DNA from 3 places in the Feifania hominis genome. Region 1 is predicted to be linked to each of the others. Evidence: riboswitches for the same ligand, from Rfam matches in the RefSeq annotation. Region 1 holds a riboswitch; each other region holds the start of a gene.
The links. A riboswitch is a leader RNA that binds a small molecule or an ion and turns the genes downstream of it on or off. The one in region 1 is predicted to bind cobalamin.
Positions count from the first base shown of each region.

Region 2: it holds a riboswitch for cobalamin, as region 1 does, so the genes downstream of both, H8695_RS06825 (S-layer homology domain-containing protein) here and H8695_RS03690 (S-layer homology domain-containing protein) in region 1, are expected to answer to the same signal.
Region 3: it holds a riboswitch for cobalamin, as region 1 does, so the genes downstream of both, H8695_RS05685 (anaerobic ribonucleoside triphosphate reductase) here and H8695_RS03690 (S-layer homology domain-containing protein) in region 1, are expected to answer to the same signal.

Region 1 covers NZ_JACRSP010000002.1:36,691-42,302, forward strand. Annotated here, with positions in the region: gene H8695_RS03680 (EFR1 family ferrodoxin) at 1-68, opposite strand, end outside; gene H8695_RS03685 (aldehyde dehydrogenase) at 119-1,501, opposite strand; cobalamin riboswitch at 1,640-1,817, shown strand; gene H8695_RS03690 (S-layer homology domain-containing protein) at 1,898-3,391, shown strand; gene H8695_RS03695 (DUF4430 domain-containing protein) at 3,402-4,127, shown strand; gene H8695_RS03700 (energy-coupling factor transporter transmembrane component T) at 4,124-5,014, shown strand; gene H8695_RS03705 (ABC transporter ATP-binding protein) at 4,987-5,612, shown strand, end outside.
Region 2 covers NZ_JACRSP010000002.1:704,252-709,863, reverse strand. Annotated here, with positions in the region: gene H8695_RS06845 (hypothetical protein) at 1-235, opposite strand, end outside; gene H8695_RS06840 (cell wall hydrolase) at 254-694, opposite strand; tRNA gene H8695_RS06835 (tRNA-Asp) at 850-926, shown strand; tRNA gene H8695_RS06830 (tRNA-Thr) at 1,112-1,187, shown strand; cobalamin riboswitch at 1,448-1,684, shown strand; gene H8695_RS06825 (S-layer homology domain-containing protein) at 1,872-5,612, shown strand, end outside.
Region 3 covers NZ_JACRSP010000002.1:472,560-478,171, reverse strand. Annotated here, with positions in the region: gene H8695_RS05705 (hypothetical protein) at 1-228, opposite strand, end outside; gene H8695_RS05700 (RNA polymerase sigma factor) at 221-763, opposite strand; gene H8695_RS05695 (NUDIX hydrolase) at 882-1,442, opposite strand; gene nrdG (anaerobic ribonucleoside-triphosphate reductase activating protein) at 1,457-1,966, opposite strand; gene H8695_RS05685 (anaerobic ribonucleoside triphosphate reductase) at 1,959-4,307, opposite strand; cobalamin riboswitch at 4,406-4,590, opposite strand; gene H8695_RS05680 (sugar phosphate isomerase/epimerase family protein) at 4,987-5,612, shown strand, end outside.

The DNA of each region.
Region 1 (5,612 bases):
CCTGTCGTCCGGCCGATGCGCTCTGCCGCAAACTCGCTGTTGCCCGTTGCGGAAAAATACAATACCATTCTTTCTCCTCCACTCTATGAACCGGCCCGCCGCACGGCGGCGCGGCCTGTCATTTCATCACTTTTTTCAGCAGCCCCAGTTTTTTCTCACTGTACGGCGGATACTGCACCCGGACGGAAAAACGCGTCGTCTTTGTGACAATGGACTTTGCGTGGGAAAAGGTGTCAAAACTCGCCTTTCCGTGGTAGGCGCCAAGGCCCGACAGGCCGACGCCCCCAAAGGGGAGATTGGGGTTGATCAGATGGGTGATGGTGTCGTTGACACAGCCCCCGCCAAAGGAAATCACCCGCGTCACGCGCTTCGCCTCAGAGCGGTCCTCGGTAAAAACATAGGCCGCAAGCGGCTTTTCCCTCTCTTTGACAAAGCGGATGGCCTCGTCAAGATCTCCCACCTCCAGCACCGGCAAAATCGGCCCGAAGAGCTCCTCGCGCATGCAGGCGCTCGACGGCTGCGCCATGACCACGGTCGGCGCCACATAGCGGCTCTCAACATCCGTCTCGCCGCCGAAGACAATCCGGTCGCGGTCCTCCTCAAGAAGTCCGCGCAGGCGCTCGGTATGGGACTGTGTGACGATTCTGCCGTAGTCCGGGCTCCGGCGCGGGTCAGGCCCGTAAAAGTCTGTGATCGTCTTGCAGATCTTCTCAGTGAGCTCACCCACAATCGGCCGCTCAGCCAAAACATAGTCGGGCGCAACGCAGGTCTGACCCGCGTTCAGCAGCTTTCCCCAGACAATCCGCTCGGCGGCAACGGCGAGATTTGCCCGCGCCGACACGATGACGGGGCTCTTGCCGCCGAGTTCGAGCGTCACCGGCGTCAGATGCTGTGCCGCCGCCTCATATACCAGTCTGCCCACCCGGGTGCTGCCGGTGAAGAAAATGGTGTCAAACCGGCAGCGCAGAAGCGCCTGCGCCGTCTCAGGTCCGCCGGTGACAAGCGCGACATGGCCGCTGTCAAAGGTCTGTGAGACGAGCTCGGCGAGCACCTGGGCGACATGAGGGGTGAGTTCGGACGCTTTGAGCACCGCGCAGTTGCCCGCTGCAATCGCCCCGACGAGCGGCTCGAGCAAAAGCTGAACCGGGTAGTTGAACGGCCCGATGATGAGCGCCACCCCATAGGGTTCCTGTAAAATACGCCCGCGCGCGGGAAAGAGCATCATCGGCGTGCGCACCCGCCGCGGCGCCGCCCACCGGCGCAGATGGCGCAGCGTGTGGCGGATTTCGGCGCGCACAAAGCCGAGCTCCGTTGCATAGCTCTCCGTTTTGCTCTTGCCGAGGTCGCGCCAAAGCGCCTCATAGAGATCGCTCTCCCAGCGCACAAGCGCTGCGTCAAGCGCCTCGAGCGCCGCGCGGCGAAAGTCGAGAGCCACCGTTTTCCCCGCGCGATAAAAATCGCGCTGCCGTTTGAGTAATTCTGTGATTGACTCTTCCTGCATACCGGAACCTCCGCTTTTGTTCTACTGTATATCTTAACACAAAAAAGAGCGTTGAATCGCCGAGCAAAAGAGATTATAATGAAAAAGTATTCGATGGAAACCATTCGGGGCAAACGTTCCCTGCGTTTCTATGATATATCACAATTGATTCGGCATGGTGGGGCGACCCCCAAGAGAGAAGTCGGGTGCGAATCCCGCGCAACATCCATTACTGTATTTGGCGACAAGGGAACAGATGCCATTGGGTTTCGGCCCGAGAAGGCGTTCCGGCGGATGAGCCATAAGCCAGGAGAACTGCCATGCCGCAGCCGCGCGCGTTCTTGGGATGAGAGGAGCAGCACCGCACAACGGGAGCTCTTTTTGAGCTTCTATTTTTTTGGAAAGCAGGTAATGGTTATGCGTAAGAGACTTCTGGCAGCGGTGCTTGCCCTGTGTCTGATTCTGACGGCGGGGCTTGCGGCCCTGGCTGTCACCGACGAAGCAGGCCGCGCTGCCGGGTGGTTGCTTCGCACCTTTGACTCCGGAATCTACGACGAATCCGAGTGGGCCATCTTTGCCCTCGCCCGCGCGGGCCAGCTCCCCGACGAGCTGCGCGAGAGCTATGTCGCGAGAGTATCGCAGGAGCTGCGCGACAAACAGGGGGTCCTCACCCGCACAAAATACACCGAGTACTCCCGCCGTGTCATCGCCCTCACCGCGCTCGGCGCCGGGGTGGACGACGTCGGCGGCTACTCGCTACTCGACTGTCTCACCGACGCCGACAAGGTGTCAAAGCAGGGCATCAACGGCACTATCTTTGCACTGGTCGCCTTTGACAGCGCCGACTACCCGATTCCCGATACCGATGCCACCCATCCCGCCGCGCGGGAGTATCTCATCGATTTGATCCTCACGCGCGAGCTGCCGGGCGGCGGGTTCTCTCTCGGCGGCGAGCCGGATGCGGACGTCACCGCCATGGCTCTGAGCGCCCTTGCCCCCTATTGCCATCTGGAGCGTGTGCGGCAGGCTGTCGACCGCGGCGTCACGGTTCTCGCCTCTTTGAAGCTCCCCGGCGGCGGCTACGAATCCTATGGCGAGGCCAACTGTGAGAGCGCCGCGCAGGTTGTCATTGCGCTCGCCTCGCTCGGCATTGATCCGGAACTCGACGGGCGTTTTGCGGGAGTGCTCGATGCGCTGCTCGCCTTTCAGAACAGCGACGGCGGCTTTGCCCATCTCGCAGGCGGCCCGTCCAACCGCATGGCAACCGAACAGGCGCTCTGTGCACTCAGCGCTGTCGAGCGGCTGAGAAGCGGGAAAAACCGGCTCTATGATCTGACCGACGCCGTGCAGCCGTCAGTTCCCGTCTTCACCGACATCGACGGCCACTGGTGCGCCGGCCAGGTTGCCGCGACCGGCGGCTACGGCATCGTGCGCGAGGGTACCCTGTTTGAGCCCGACCGCACGGCGCTGCGCGGTGAGTGTGTCGGCGCTCTGTCAGAGAGTCTCGGCTGGCGGCTCCTCGAGCCGCTGTCAACGCCCGTGCTCTCCGACCTGGCGCCTGACCGGTGGTTCTGTCCCGGCGTCGCGGCTGCCGCCTCGCGCGGAGTGGTCAAGGGCCGGGAGGCCGGCCTCTTTGACGGCATGAGTCCCATCAGCCGTGAGGAGATGATGACCATTGTCGCCCGCGCCGCTGAGGCGTGCGGGCTCGAAACGGCAGCCGACCGCGCGGCTCTTGCAAAATTTCCCGATCGCGGCGCGCTTTCCGAATGGGCCGCAGAGGCGGCCGCATTCTGCGTGGAAAACGGGCTTGTCGGCGGCCGCGGGGACGATCTGGCGCCAAAGGGCCTGATCACCCGCGCCGAAGTTATCACCATTTTGAGCCGTCTGAACTCCCTGCTCGGTGAACGATAGGAGCGAAAACTTGAAAACACTCGTAACAAAAAGAAAATTTGCCGTGCTGCTCGCCGCGCTTGTTATTCTGGCGCTGCTCGCGGGCTGCTCGCCGGCCGTCCCCCCGCAGGAGACCGCTTCTCCGTCTGACTCTAATCCGGACGACCTGACGCCGCAGACGCACGAGCCGCCATCTTCCCCCACAGCCGCACCCGTGGAGGACCCCGGCGAGGATGCGCCGCTCTCCCCGGAGGAGCCCTCTGAACCGGAACCCGCTCCGGCGCCGCCGGAGCAGAAGCCGGACGAGCCCGAAAAAACAAGCGAGCCGGGCGAGACCAACAAGTCCGCCGTCTGTACCGTATCGATTCGCTGTGAGCGCGCCGTTGAGAGCGATGCGCTCGACGATGCCGTGCGCGAGCTGCTGCCGCAAGACGGCATCCTCCTGCATGCCTCCGAGATCCCCCTCGAGCAGGGTGACACCGTCTTCAGCGTGCTCAAGCGCGTGACCCGCCAGGAGAAAATTCATCTGGAATTCACCGATTCTCCCCTCTATCAGACAGCTTACATCGAGGGCATCGGCAACCTCTATGAGTTCGACTGCGGCGAGCGCTCGGGCTGGATGTACCGCGTAGACGGCGTCTTTCCGAGTGTCGGCTGCTCCTCTTTTGCGCTGACGGGCGGCGAGACGGTCGAGTGGGTCTACACCTGCGACCTCGGGCGCGACGTCGGCGCCGGCGAGGGGGGGGCTCTGTCTTGAGAGACGGCTTCGGCTCGTTTCACCCGGCGGTGAACTTCTGCTATTTTATCGCGGTCATCGCGCTGAGCATGTTCACCGTCCACCCAGTTCTGCTCGCTGTGTCCCTCGGCGCGGCGCTGCTCTACGGGGTGCTGCTCCAGGGGAGAGAGGCCCTGCGCTTTGCGCTTCGTGTGCTGCTGCCGATGTTTGTGCTCTGCGTCGCCGTCAATCCCCTGTTCAATCACCGGGGGGTCACCGTGCTCGGCTACTTTGCCGGCGGCAATCCGCTGACGCTCGAATCTCTGTGGTACGGCGCGGCGGCGGGCGGCATGCTCGTGTGCATCCTTATGTGGTTTCACTGCTACAATATCGTGATGACATCTGAGAAATTCATCCACCTGTTCGGCCGGGTGATTCCGGCGCTGTCGCTCGTCTTCTCCATGGTGCTGCGCTTTGTTCCCCGGTACCGCCGACAGATCGGCGAGATCGCGGCCGCCCGGCGCTGCATCGGCCGCGACGCCGGAAAAGGCCGGCTGATGGAACGAATCCGAAGCGGGCTGTCCATTGTCTCGATCATGACAACCTGGGCGCTCGAGCACTCCATTGAGACCGCCGACAGCATGCGCGCGCGCGGCTACGGGCTGCCCGGGCGCACCTCTTTCGGCCTGTGGCGTTTCACCCGGCGCGACGCGGCGCTGCTCGCGGGCATCGCCGTTCTCACCGCCGCCACCGCTGCCTGCATGTCCACAGGCCTGCTTTCAGCCCGCTATTTTCCCGCCATTCAAATTGGCGGCTCCGGGGTTTTCTCTCTGCTGGGCATGATCGGCTTTGCCCTGCTCTGTCTCATTCCCCCGGCTGCCGCCGTCCTTGAGGAGCTTCAATGGAACAGATCGCTTTCCAAAATCTGAGCTTTACCTATCCCGCCTCGCCGCGGCCCGCGCTCGATGGTGTCACCCTCTCCATCGAAGCGGGTGAGTTTGTCACGCTCTGCGGGGTGTCCGGCTGCGGAAAGTCGACGCTGCTGCGCCAGCTCAAGAGTGTGCTGACCCCACACGGGCAGCGCTCGGGTGAGGTTCTCTTTGAGGGGCTTGCGCTCACGGCCCTTGGGGCGCGGCGCGAGGCCGCCGAGATCGGCTATGTCATGCAGAATCCGGACAGTCAGATTGTCACGGACAAGGTCTGGCACGAGCTCGCTTTCGGCCTGGAAAGCCTCGGTCTTCCGCAGCAGACCATCCGTCTGCGCGTCGCGGAAATGGCGAGCTATTTCGGCATTGCCGACTGGTTCCACCGCGACGTCTCCACCCTCTCGGGCGGGCAGAAGCAGCTTCTCAATCTCGCGTCGGTCATGGCCATGAGCCCCTCGGTGCTGCTGCTCGACGAACCGACAAGCCAGCTCGACCCCATCGCCGCCGCCGACTTTCTGCAGACCGTGCGCCGTCTCAACCGCGAGCTCGGCGTCACCGTCCTGCTCACCGAACACCGCCTCGAGGAGGCCCTTCCCCTGTC
Region 2 (5,612 bases), 670 kb from region 1:
CATAGAGCGTGACATAGTTGATGCCGACGGCATAGAGAACGCCCTCGCGCGCGACAAGCGTATTGGTGCCGATGAGAAATTGAATGACGACATAGTAGCCGATGTTGTCGGAGAGAACCCCCTGTATGGAGCCGCCCACAACCTCCTCGTTGGTCTGGGGATTCGCAAGGACCGCCTCGCTCTCCGTGGGGCGCGGCGACAGCTCCTCGGCCGGTTTGAAGTTGACATTGTACATGACAGATTCATTCCTTTCTCAGGTAGAATAATAGGCGTCAGTCGGGTTGTAAAAACAGTGGTCTCCGATGCGGACGACAAAAGTCCCGACGGTGGTGGGGAAGTAGGGGGGACAGGTCTCAGAGTAGGGGTTGAAAAACCACAGCGCCTGCCCCAGATTGTAAAGGCGGTTGCCCGCGATTGCCCAGTCGGCAATGTCGTAGTGAATCTGCTCCGGGCGCATGTTGTAGATGTTCTGCATATAGGGCTGCCCGCCGAGAGAGGTCTTCAGACAGGTGAACTGATCCTGCTGGTAGATGATGTTGCGGATGCTCTGCTGCCCGACGCGGGCATATTCGCCGCCCGGGGCATGCACACGGTTCATGACCACGCTCGCCACGGCACGCATGCCGTTGTCACCCTCGCCGCCGGCCTCGCACTGGATGAGACGCGCGAGCAGTTCCCGATCCGAATAGGCCATTGGCATCACTCCTTTCCAATAGTTCATCATATGAGACGGCGGGGGCAAACTATGAATAAAATCAAATAAGAACTTGACAGCAAAGGGCAAAGCCGATATAATAAATAAGCCGAACGGCCCAATATGCGTTGTGAGGCTTTTTTATTCGTCCATGTGGCCGAGTAGTTCAGCTGGTTAGAACGCTAGCCTGTCACGCTAGAGGTCGTGGGTTCGAGCCCCATCTCGGTCGCCAAAGACAAGCCCGGTTCTGTTTTCAACAGAGCCATGAAATAGAGAATCGCCCATTGGGCGAGAACCCGAGAGGGTTTCGGCGTTAAGAAAACATGCCGGTGGCATGTTTTCAGCCGAAAGCGGGAGGCCGCAAGGCCGAGCGTATCGCCTGCGCAGCAGGCGGGATCCCCATCCCGGTCGCCATATGCTGCTGTAGCTCAGTAGGCAGAGCACTTCCTTGGTAAGGAAGAGGTCACCAGTTCGAATCTGGTCAGCAGCTCCATAGAAAACCCGAAAGCCTTGATACAAGTGGCTTTCGGGTTTTTTCTTCGCCGGGGCTTTTGTGCGCTTTCTGCACGCGGAAAGCCTTGATACCAGCTAATTTTCATATCTTCAGAGTACCGCAGACGGGGAGCGGATACAGCGTGATTTTACTTCGGCGCAAAATGGGCTCGGGGGGAGAATTGGTCCGCTGAAATCTCCATTGGTCCACTTTACAAAGCCGGCGTGAAATGATATGGTAGAGACAGTTGATAACCTTAAAATGGAAAGAAGCTCTCTTGTGGCCCGCACCGGCATGTGTACGGTGCGGGATGAAAAGGGAATCAGGTAACCGCCGCCCGGCGGAAGTCCTGAACGGCCGCCGCCACTGTATGCGCTGAGGCTGTCCCCACGACGAAAGTCGGCCACTGGCTCTCGGGCTGGTAAGGCGGGGACAGACCGCTGACCTCTATGTCTGAAAGCGCAAGTCAGGAGACCTGCAAGAGAACTGCGGGTTCCGCTACGGTGTTGTATGGCGGACAGGCAAACAAAACGCGGAAAAACGGCCGCGGCATCATTCTTCTATGGAATGGCGCCGCGGCCGTTTTATTGTTTCCCAATAAAACGGCTGAATCCTGTCGGCGGGGTTGAAAAAACATAGCCACTGGCTATTTGAGATATTGTGCAAAGAATGAGGAGGTAAAACATGAAGAAGAGAATTTTGTCTCTGGCGCTTGTATTGGCGCTGGCTTTCAGTCTGCTGCCGGTGCCCGCAGTGGCCGCACAGGCGCAGACAACAACTCATATCATCGAGAGCGAAGAGGATTTGATCGCTCTCGGCGGTACAGAGATCACAGGCGACGTCGAACTCGCCTGCGATCTCAATATGGCAGGCAGACAGATGCAGCCCATTGCAAAGCTGACGGGCACGTTTGACGGCAATGGGTACACCATTTCCAATCTGAGTCTGTCGGGCGCGGCGGGAACCATGTGGGATCCTGTGTATACCGGCCTGATTGCAGAGCTCGACGGCACAGTACGCAATGTTGTCGTCGAGAATATCACAATAACGGCCGACCAGAACTACAACCATCTGGGTACTCTGGTTGGTGTGATACAGGCCGATGAAAGCAGCGTGGAAAACTGTCGGGTCAGCGGCGCGATCACGAGCACACATTCAACGGGCACCATTTACCTCGGCGGCCTGATCGGCTATGTCAACGGCGCAAGTGTCACGATTGAAAACTGTGTCACCGACGTTGCGCTCACCGGAACGGGAACGGATCAGCTCGGAGGAATGATTGGGTATATCGGCTATGCAAGCTCGGCGGCATTTGAGAACAGCGCGGTGCTGGGTGACGTCGCAGCTGGCAGCTCGAGCGGCCGAGGCGGCGGCTTCATCGGAAGCATTACCAGCGTTTCAGGCACCATTACGCTCAAAAACAGCTTTCTCGGCGCCAAGGTGACGGGCGGCAAAAAAGGCGGGATCGCCTATGTCGCATCGGGTACGCCGAGCGTTACTGTTTCAGACACTTTTTACTATGATAAGGAGAAAAACCCCGACAGCAGCGCATACAGCCCATTTGAAATGCTCCCCAAGAGCAGTGGGGCGGCGACACTGAACGGCACGGCTGTCGGGAAGACCACGGCCGAATTTGGTGAACTTGTGCTGGAGGGCTTTGTCAGCGACAGCACGGGCGGCTATCCCGTTCCGGCGTGGACAGCTGACCTGGCCGAGAGCGGCCGATCGCTGACTGTCACAGCGCCGGGAGCCAAGGCTGTCACACTGAGCGGGGACCACGTACTGAGTGCGCAGGGTGAAACCGATGCGAATGGCGTGCCTGCTTCGGGCCGGTTTGCCATTGAGGGCATTTCGACGGGTGTTTACACCTACAGCGCCACATCGGGCACGGCGGACAGAGGCGACGCGACCGGCAAGCTGGTTGTGGGCAAGATCCGGGAGAACAGCAAGACCATCGTCCTGCCCGAAAAGGTGCCGACCTACGCCGTTGTGCTGGCCGTGACACCGGTCCATGCGGAAGTGACCCTCTCGCGGGGAACCTCCGCCGGCGGTGAGACCGTCACAGCCAGTTCCTCGGAGAACGGCGCATGGACCTATGAGCTCGAGGCGGGCGACTACTACTACACGGCGGCTGCATTTGGCTATGAGAGCGGAACGGGGACTTTTCAGGTCTCTCAGGCCGATCGGATTGAGATCTCACTCGTCGGTGAGACGACAAGCGACGTCACTTTTGCCGTAGACGCAGGCGGTGAGACTGCAAGCGTGAGTGTCAAGCACGGTGAACTTGTCATGCAGCCGAAGCCGGACAATGCGCTCTGCTTTGCTCTGCCAGACGGGGAATACACCTACACGGTATCGGCTCCGGGCCATCTGCCAAAAGAGGGCAGCTTCACTGTCCCCGGCACAACACAGCTCGCTCTCACACTGGAGAAAAACACCGCCTGGGATGGTACCCTCGCCCAGTCGCTCGAGGGCGAGGGAAGTGAGCAATCGCCATATCTCATCCATGACGGACGAGAGCTCGCGCTGCTGGCCCAGAAAGTAAACGACGGCGATGCCGCCTACTCCAAGGCGTATGTGGAACTCGCCGGAGACATTGATCTGGGAGACGTCTCCTGGACGCCGCTTGGCAGCAAGTCGGTCAATCCCTTTATGGGTCACTTTGACGGAAAAGGGTATACGGTCAGCGGTCTCAACGTCGAGGAAGCCTTTGGTTACTATGGCTTCTTCGGTTGCCTTGTCGACGCAACGGTTGAGAATCTGACTGTTGACGGTGAAGTCTACTGCCCGGAGCCCTACGGCAGAGTGGGCGGTCTCACCGGTTATGCCCGCGGCAACGTCGTCATTCGCAACTGCACGAATCTGGCCACGGTCTCCTCGCTTGCGCGGGGCGGCGAGGGCATTGGCGGTCTGGTCGGCGGCTATGATGACAATGTGGAGTACCAGTGGGTCAGTGTCAGTCTGCAGATTGAAAACAGCTGCAATGCGGGCCTGATTGTCTGTACGGGCGCTGACGCCGAGCGCAAGGTCGGTGGACTGGTCGGCGCGAACAAGAACTGTGTTCAGCTGAAAAACAGCTATAACCTCGCCCCCATCTATGCGCCCGACGTCTGGGCCGCGGGGCTCCTCGGCGAGGCTGGCAGCCAGACGGGCAACTGCTACCCGTCCATCACAGATTGCTACAATACGGGAACAGTCACCGGCGCGACCGGCAAGAGTTTTGCGCTCTACGGCAAGGGGACCATTGCCCAGAGCCGTATTGCGGGCAGCTATTCTCTCGCCGGTGCGGCGGCAGATGCCCACGCGGGTACGGCTGTCGCCGATCTGGAGTCGATCAGAACACTCGCACAGAGACTCGGTCACACCTGGCCCGAAGTCTCCGAGGAGCTTCTCACCGAGTCGCTCAAATACAGCGATGTGATCGCGGCGCCGTCGGGAACTTCGATTCCCGGCAAGTTGACGCTGCTCAAGGACGGTGAGACCGCGGACCCCGATGTTGAGCTCATCTGCAGCCAGAGTGCCGATGATATTCAGAGCGGATATCTCCAGTGTGCAGACGGCGCCATTACGCTGATTAAGGCCAACATGCAAAACGAAGCGGTGACGGAGACGGCCACCCTGCGTTGGAGCAGAGACGGCAGACATTTCCGCAAACCGGTGTCGGTGGTCATCTATCCGTCCGCCTCTGTGCGCGCGACGATCGCAAACAACATTGCCAATTCCTATGTCGGAAAATCGGGAGACTGGGTCGTCTTCGACATGGCGGCGTATGAAAAGCTGGGCCTTGGTGAGGCAAAAACCTCTGAGGCTGCCCGGCAGAACTATCTGGATCTGACCATCAACGCTCTACAGAGCAGCAGCGCGCTTGTCACCGATCGCGCCAAGGCCGAGATCGTTTTAGCGGCAATCGGTGTTGACAGCACGCAGCTGACCGCGCTCGACGGTACCGTTTACAACAACGCCGAGAAGCTGCGTACAATGGACCTTGGCAGCAGTTACTATGCGGCGCCCTGGGTGCTTCTCGCCGATGAGCAGGGCAATGTGAACCTGAGTGAAAGCCAAATTCAGCGCATGGTCTCGCTGCTGACGGGTGCACAGGGAGACAACGGCCTGTTCTACTCCATCTGGGGCAATGAAAAATACGATGACGTCGACACCACCGGCACGGCTCTTGCTGCTCTGGCGCGATTCTATCTGGCACAGGAGGATCCCTACGGTGTCAAGTCATCCGTGACGGACTTTGTCGATCGGGCGCTCACGGGACTGAGTGCGGCTCAGGGGGCTAACGGCTCCTATGGCAACGTCAACTCCGATGCGATGGTGGTGACTGGGCTGGTCGCGCTGGGCATTGATCCGGGCAGCGACCCGCGGTTTGTCAAAAATGGCTGCAGCCTGAGTGATGCGCTCATGCTCTATGTCAATGAG
Region 3 (5,612 bases), 440 kb from region 1:
GCGAAAGCCGAGCAGCATCAAAATCAGCCCCGCGGTGGGGAGAATGTAGTTGAGCCACCAAAAGTTCAGCGTGACGGCATTGAGAGCCAGACCGATGAGAACATCGTCCATGGCCTGGCGCCAGGGTGTCACGCCCCTGACAATGTCGTCGGGGGGCGGCTCTGACAGGCCATTGTGCACAGCGAGATCAAAGTCGCGATCGTCCATCTCGTACCCGTTTTCACGCATGGCCGTCACCTCCCATCGCATGCCGCAGCCGCTTTTTCAGCCGATAGAGCCGGCCCTCAACGGCCCGCGGCGTCATGCCGAGCTCGCGGGCAATCTGCTCGGTCGACTGCATGTAGTAGTATTTTCGGTAGAACAGAACTCGCTCGGCGGCGCTGAGCTGGCCGAGCGCACGATGCAGCGCGTCGCGCTGTTCCCGCCTCAGAATTTCCTGCTCGGGAGTCGGCTCCGGCGAGGGGAGTTGCACGCTGAGTTCCTGCGTAGCGTCCGTGCGCCGCAGCTGCCGGGCACGATCGAGCGCCGCATTGCGCGCGAGAGCCGTCAGCCAGGCATTCCAGCTTCCGAGCTCCTCCTGGTAGGAGGCAATTTTGTCCCAGACCCGCAGAAGCGCCTCGGACAGACACTCCTCGCGGTCCTGCGGGTCGCGGAGAATGGGGGCAATGACATATCGCATCAGCGGGCCGTAGTGGATCAGCAGAGCCTGCGCCCCACGCTCGTCACGCCTGCGAATCAGTGAGATGATCTCCTCCTGTGACATGCTGCCCCTCCTCTCCTGTACGGATTCACAATAATAGTACGCAAAAAAGAGAAAAAACCCACGCAAAAAGAGAAACGGCATGACTGAAATCATGCCGTATTTTTCATGGTCCTATGTGTCAGAGCTCACGGATGCGCCGGATGATTTTGTCGTAGACCGGCAGCATCTCGGGCTCTGAGCAGTACTGCGGGAGCTGCGCAAGAGGGAGCCAGCGCACGCCGAGCGTCTCCTCCACATTCTGTCTGAGGGGGGCTGCCTCGTCTGCCAGCAGCGCGTAGGCCGCGTTGTAGTGCAGGTGGGCGGCAACCGGCTGACCGCGCTTCTCATGGGCGGGCACCGGGAGAATGTCGAGGGACACGGGCTCCTCTGAAAGCGCCGTGACAAGGGCAAGGCCGGTCTCCTCGCGCGCCTCGCGCAGCGCCGTTTGCAGCAGGTCGGTCTCCCCGTCGGCGTGTCCGCCGGTCCAGGACCAGGAGCGGTAGATGCGGTGGTAGATCATCAGGGTGTGAGTGCGCGTGGCGTTTACCAGAAATCCGGCCGAAGTGAAGTGGGCAGCCGTGTTTTCGCGGGTGAAAGCGCGCTCGCCATCCTCCTGCCAGAGGCGCAGCATCCTGTGAAGCGTGTCGTCTTCCTCCCGGTCGTGGGGCCGGTAGCGAAGCAGGCTGTCGGAAAAGTGCATGATGGTCTCTCCTCTCAGAGCGGGGCTTCCACGGCGGCGCCGGACGTAAGAGAGCGCGGCACGTCAAGAATCCGCTGATTTTTAGAACCCCGGAAAGGCAGCGAGAGCGTCCGTTCGGCAAGCACGAAGCGTCCGTCGACGAGCAAGTCGAGCTGGCCGAGAAGCGCGAGAGTCTCCTCGCCGCGCGCGAGAAGCTCCTCAAAGGTATAGCCGCTGTAGGCCATCACATGCAATCCGTGCCCACGGGCCAGCCGGGCGAGCGCCGTGAGGGGAGCAGGCTGCGAAAAAGGTTCGCCGCCCGAGAGCGTGATTCCGTCGAGAAGCGGGTTTTTGACAATCCGCTGCCAGATTTCACCGACGCTCATCAGACTGCCCGCATCCGGGTCGTGGGTCTGGGGATTGTGGCAGCCGGGGCAGTGGTGCGGGCAGCCCTGGGTGAAGAGGGTAAAACGCATGCCGGGGCCGTCGACGATGGAGTCGTTGACGGTCCCGGCAACCCGGATGAGCTGCTCGAGATCAGACATTGTGCTTGACCCGGTCGCGCTCCTCGGCACGCTTGGCGTTGTTGAAGCGGCTGAGCGTACCGACCAGATAGCCCGTGATGCGGCGGATGCGCTCAAAGGGGATGTCGCCCTCGCTGCGCCCGCACTGCGGGCAGGTGTCGCCGATGATGCCGTTGTAGCCGCAGACCGGGTCGCGGTCGACCGGATGATTGATCGAGCCGTAGCCGATGCCGCAGTCGTGCATGTAGCGAACCACCTTTTCAAAGGCCGCGAGATTCTGCGACGGGTCGCCGTCGAGTTCGATGTAGGAGATGTGGCCGCCGTTTGTCAGCGCATGGTAGGGCGCCTCCAGGCGAATCTTGTCAAAGGCGGAGATCGGGTAGTAGACCGGGATGTGGAAGCTGTTGGTGTAGTACTCGCGGTCAGTCACACCCTCGATGACGCCGTATTTGGCGCGGTCGAGGCGCACGAAGCGCCCCGAGAGACCCTCGGCGGGCGTCGCGATGAGCGAGTAGTTCATCCCCGTGCGGGCCGAGAGATCGTCGAGCCATTCGCGCATGTGGCCGATGATCTCAAGACCGAGGTTCTGCGAGGTCTCGCTCTCGCCGTGGTGTGCGCCGACCAGGGCCTTGAGACACTCGGCGAGGCCGATGAAGCCGACGGTCAGTGTGCCGTGCTTGAGAATCTCGCGAATCTCATCCTCCCAGTCGAGCTTGTCGCTGTCGATCCAGACGCCCTGCCCCATGAGAAACGGGAAGTTTTTGACTTTTTTCTTCGCCTGAATCTCAAAGCGCTCATTGAGCTGGTCGACGACAAGGGCCATCTTGCGGTCGAGTTCCTCAAAGAAAAACGAGATGTCACCGCGCGAGCGGATGGCGATACGCGGCAGATTGATCGAGGTGAACGACAGGTTGCCGCGCCCGTTTGAAATCTCGCGGTCCGGGTCGTAGACATTGCCCATGACGCGTGTGCGGCAGCCCATGTAGGCGATCTCGGTCTCGGGGTGGCCGGGCTTGTAATACTGAAGATTGAACGGCGCGTCGACAAAGGAGAAGTTCGGGAACAGCCGCTTCGCGCTCACCCGGCAGGCGAGCTGGAACAGGTCGTAGTTCGGGTCGCCGGGGTTGTAGTTGACTCCCTCTTTGACGCGGAAGATCTGTATGGGGAAGATCGGCGTCTCGCCGTGGCCGAGGCCGGCCTCGGTTGCGAGAAGAAGATTTCTCATCACCATGCGCGCCTCGGGCGAGGTGTCCATGCCGTAGTTGATCGAGGAAAACGGCGTCTGCGCGCCGGCACGCGAGTGCATGGTATTGAGATTGTGAACAAAGGCCTCCATGGCCTGGTAGGTCGTCTTGTCGGTCTCGGCGCGGGCCTTTTCCCGAACGAACCGGCACAGCCGCTCGGCCTCCTTCTTCTCGAGGCCGAAGTGCTCGCAGAGGGAGGGAGCCAGCTTTTTCTCGAATTTCTCATAGCCCTCGAGTGTCGGACCGAGCCCGTCCTTCTCGCGGATGGCATCGAGAATTTCAACCACTTTCTCCCGCAGACCACTCTCGTCAAGGTCAAATTCCAGAGCGTCCGCCAGATGATTGCGGTAGAGCTTGCGGTAGGTCTTGGCAACGCCCGGCGCCATGCCGTAGTCGAAATTGACGATGGACTGGCCACCGTGCTGATCATTCTGGTTCGACTGGATGGCGATGCAGCACAGCGCCGAATAGCTGGTGATGTCGTTTGGCTCGCGCAGCACGCCGTGGCCGGTCGAAAAGCCGTCTTTGAACAGACTCAGCAGATCAATCTGGCAGCAGGTGGTGGTCAGCGTGTAGAAGTCCATATCGTGGATGTGGATGTCGCCGTCGCGGTGGGCCTGCGCATGCTCGGGCTTGAGTACAAACATCTCGTAGAAGAGCTTGGAGCCCTCGGAGCCGTATTTGAGCATGGTTCCCATTGCGGTGTCGCCGTCGATGTTGGCGTTTTCACGCTTGATATCGGACTCGGCCGCGTCGCGAAACGTGATGTCCTGGTAGGTCTTCATCAGGCGGTTGTCCATCTCGCGCACACGGCTGCGCTCCGCGCGGTAGAGGATGTAGGCCTTGGCGGTGCGCACAAAGCCGTTTTGGATGAGAACCTTTTCCACCGTGTCCTGAATCTGCTCGATGGAGGGGGTGATAAGGCCGTCCTCGAGCAGACTCGCGACAACTTCGCCCGCAAGCGCGGCACACTCGGCCTCGCTCTTGGGGGACTTTGTAGCGGCAAAGGCCTTGGATATGGCCCCCGCAATTTTGGAGGGGTCAAACGGGACGACTCGGCCATCCCGCTTGGTGATGGTGTTGATGGTAACTGTGGTAGAGGTTGCCGTAGTGCTCATGGTTTTCTTCCTTCCTTTCTGCGCTGCGTCAAAAAAAGCGCGCCAAACGGCACGCGTCACAGGGTAATTGACTGTTGTCCGTTCTCGCCATACACCGTGGCGACGGGAGTCTGTCAGCAGGTCTTCTGACTTTGGTCCGTCATCATTCCCCGGCGCCTTCCCGCGAAAGCAGTGGCGTCTACCGGGAAACTCGGGGTCCACACAGCGGCGGGACCGTGCAGGATTCTCACCTGACTTCCCTTTTGAGCCGCCCGGAGGCGGCACTGACATACACAATATGTAGTTTTGTCTTGACAGATAAGACACATATATTGTATATAGTGAGAGAGTGAATGTCAATGCACCGGAGTGAAAAAGTTGACAGAAAAAAGAGGACTTTTTTTGAGCATATTTCCGATTTCGTGATATAATAGCCGCAGAGCGGCTATTATATGGAATTTAGGCCGTTTTTCTTGCCCCTTACGGGGCAAGTCCCTGCGGGACGGCTGAACAATGGCCGTATCATACCATAACTGCTTCGCGGTCATGCTATGATAGCCGCAGAGCAGCTATTATATGGAATTCAGGCCGTGCTCTTACCCCTTACGGGGCAAGTCCCTGCGGGATGGCTGAACGCATGGCCAGATCGCTCTGTTTGACTACCTATTAAATTATGTGAACTGCCGGGGGAGGAACTGACATGCTTAAAATTTCCGCTTTTCCCAAGTGCTGGAGCCACGACATTACCGACGGCCGAATGGAACTGTTCGACTGGTTTGAGAAAGCCCGCGTCCTCGACTGCGAGGGGCTTGAAATGTACAGCGGCTTTATCAAATCCTTTGACGAGGGGACTCTCGCGCAGATTCGCTCCAGGGCTCAGAGCTATGGCATGGAGCTGCCGATGATGTGCTTTTCCCCGGATTTTACCAATCCCGATCCGGCCGCGCGCCGTGAGCAGATTGACCGCCAGAAGCGCATGATTTACGCCACGGCCGCCCTCGGCGGACGCTACTGCCGCACGCTCTCGGGCCAGAGACGCCCGAATGTGAGTGTATATGACGGCACACAGATGGTGGTCGAGTGCATCAGTGAGTGCTTCGATACGGCACGCGCCTGCGGGGTTACTCTGGTCATGGAAAATCACTACAAGGACGGCTACTGGGAGTACTCGGAGTTTGCCCAGCGTATGGAGGTCTATCTGCCGATCGTCAGGCAGCTTGCCTGCGACTGTTTCGGGGTTCAGTACGACCCGTCAAACACCGTGGTTGCAGGGGAGGACCCCCTTGCGCTGCTCGACGAGGTGCTGCCCTATGTGCGCACCATGCA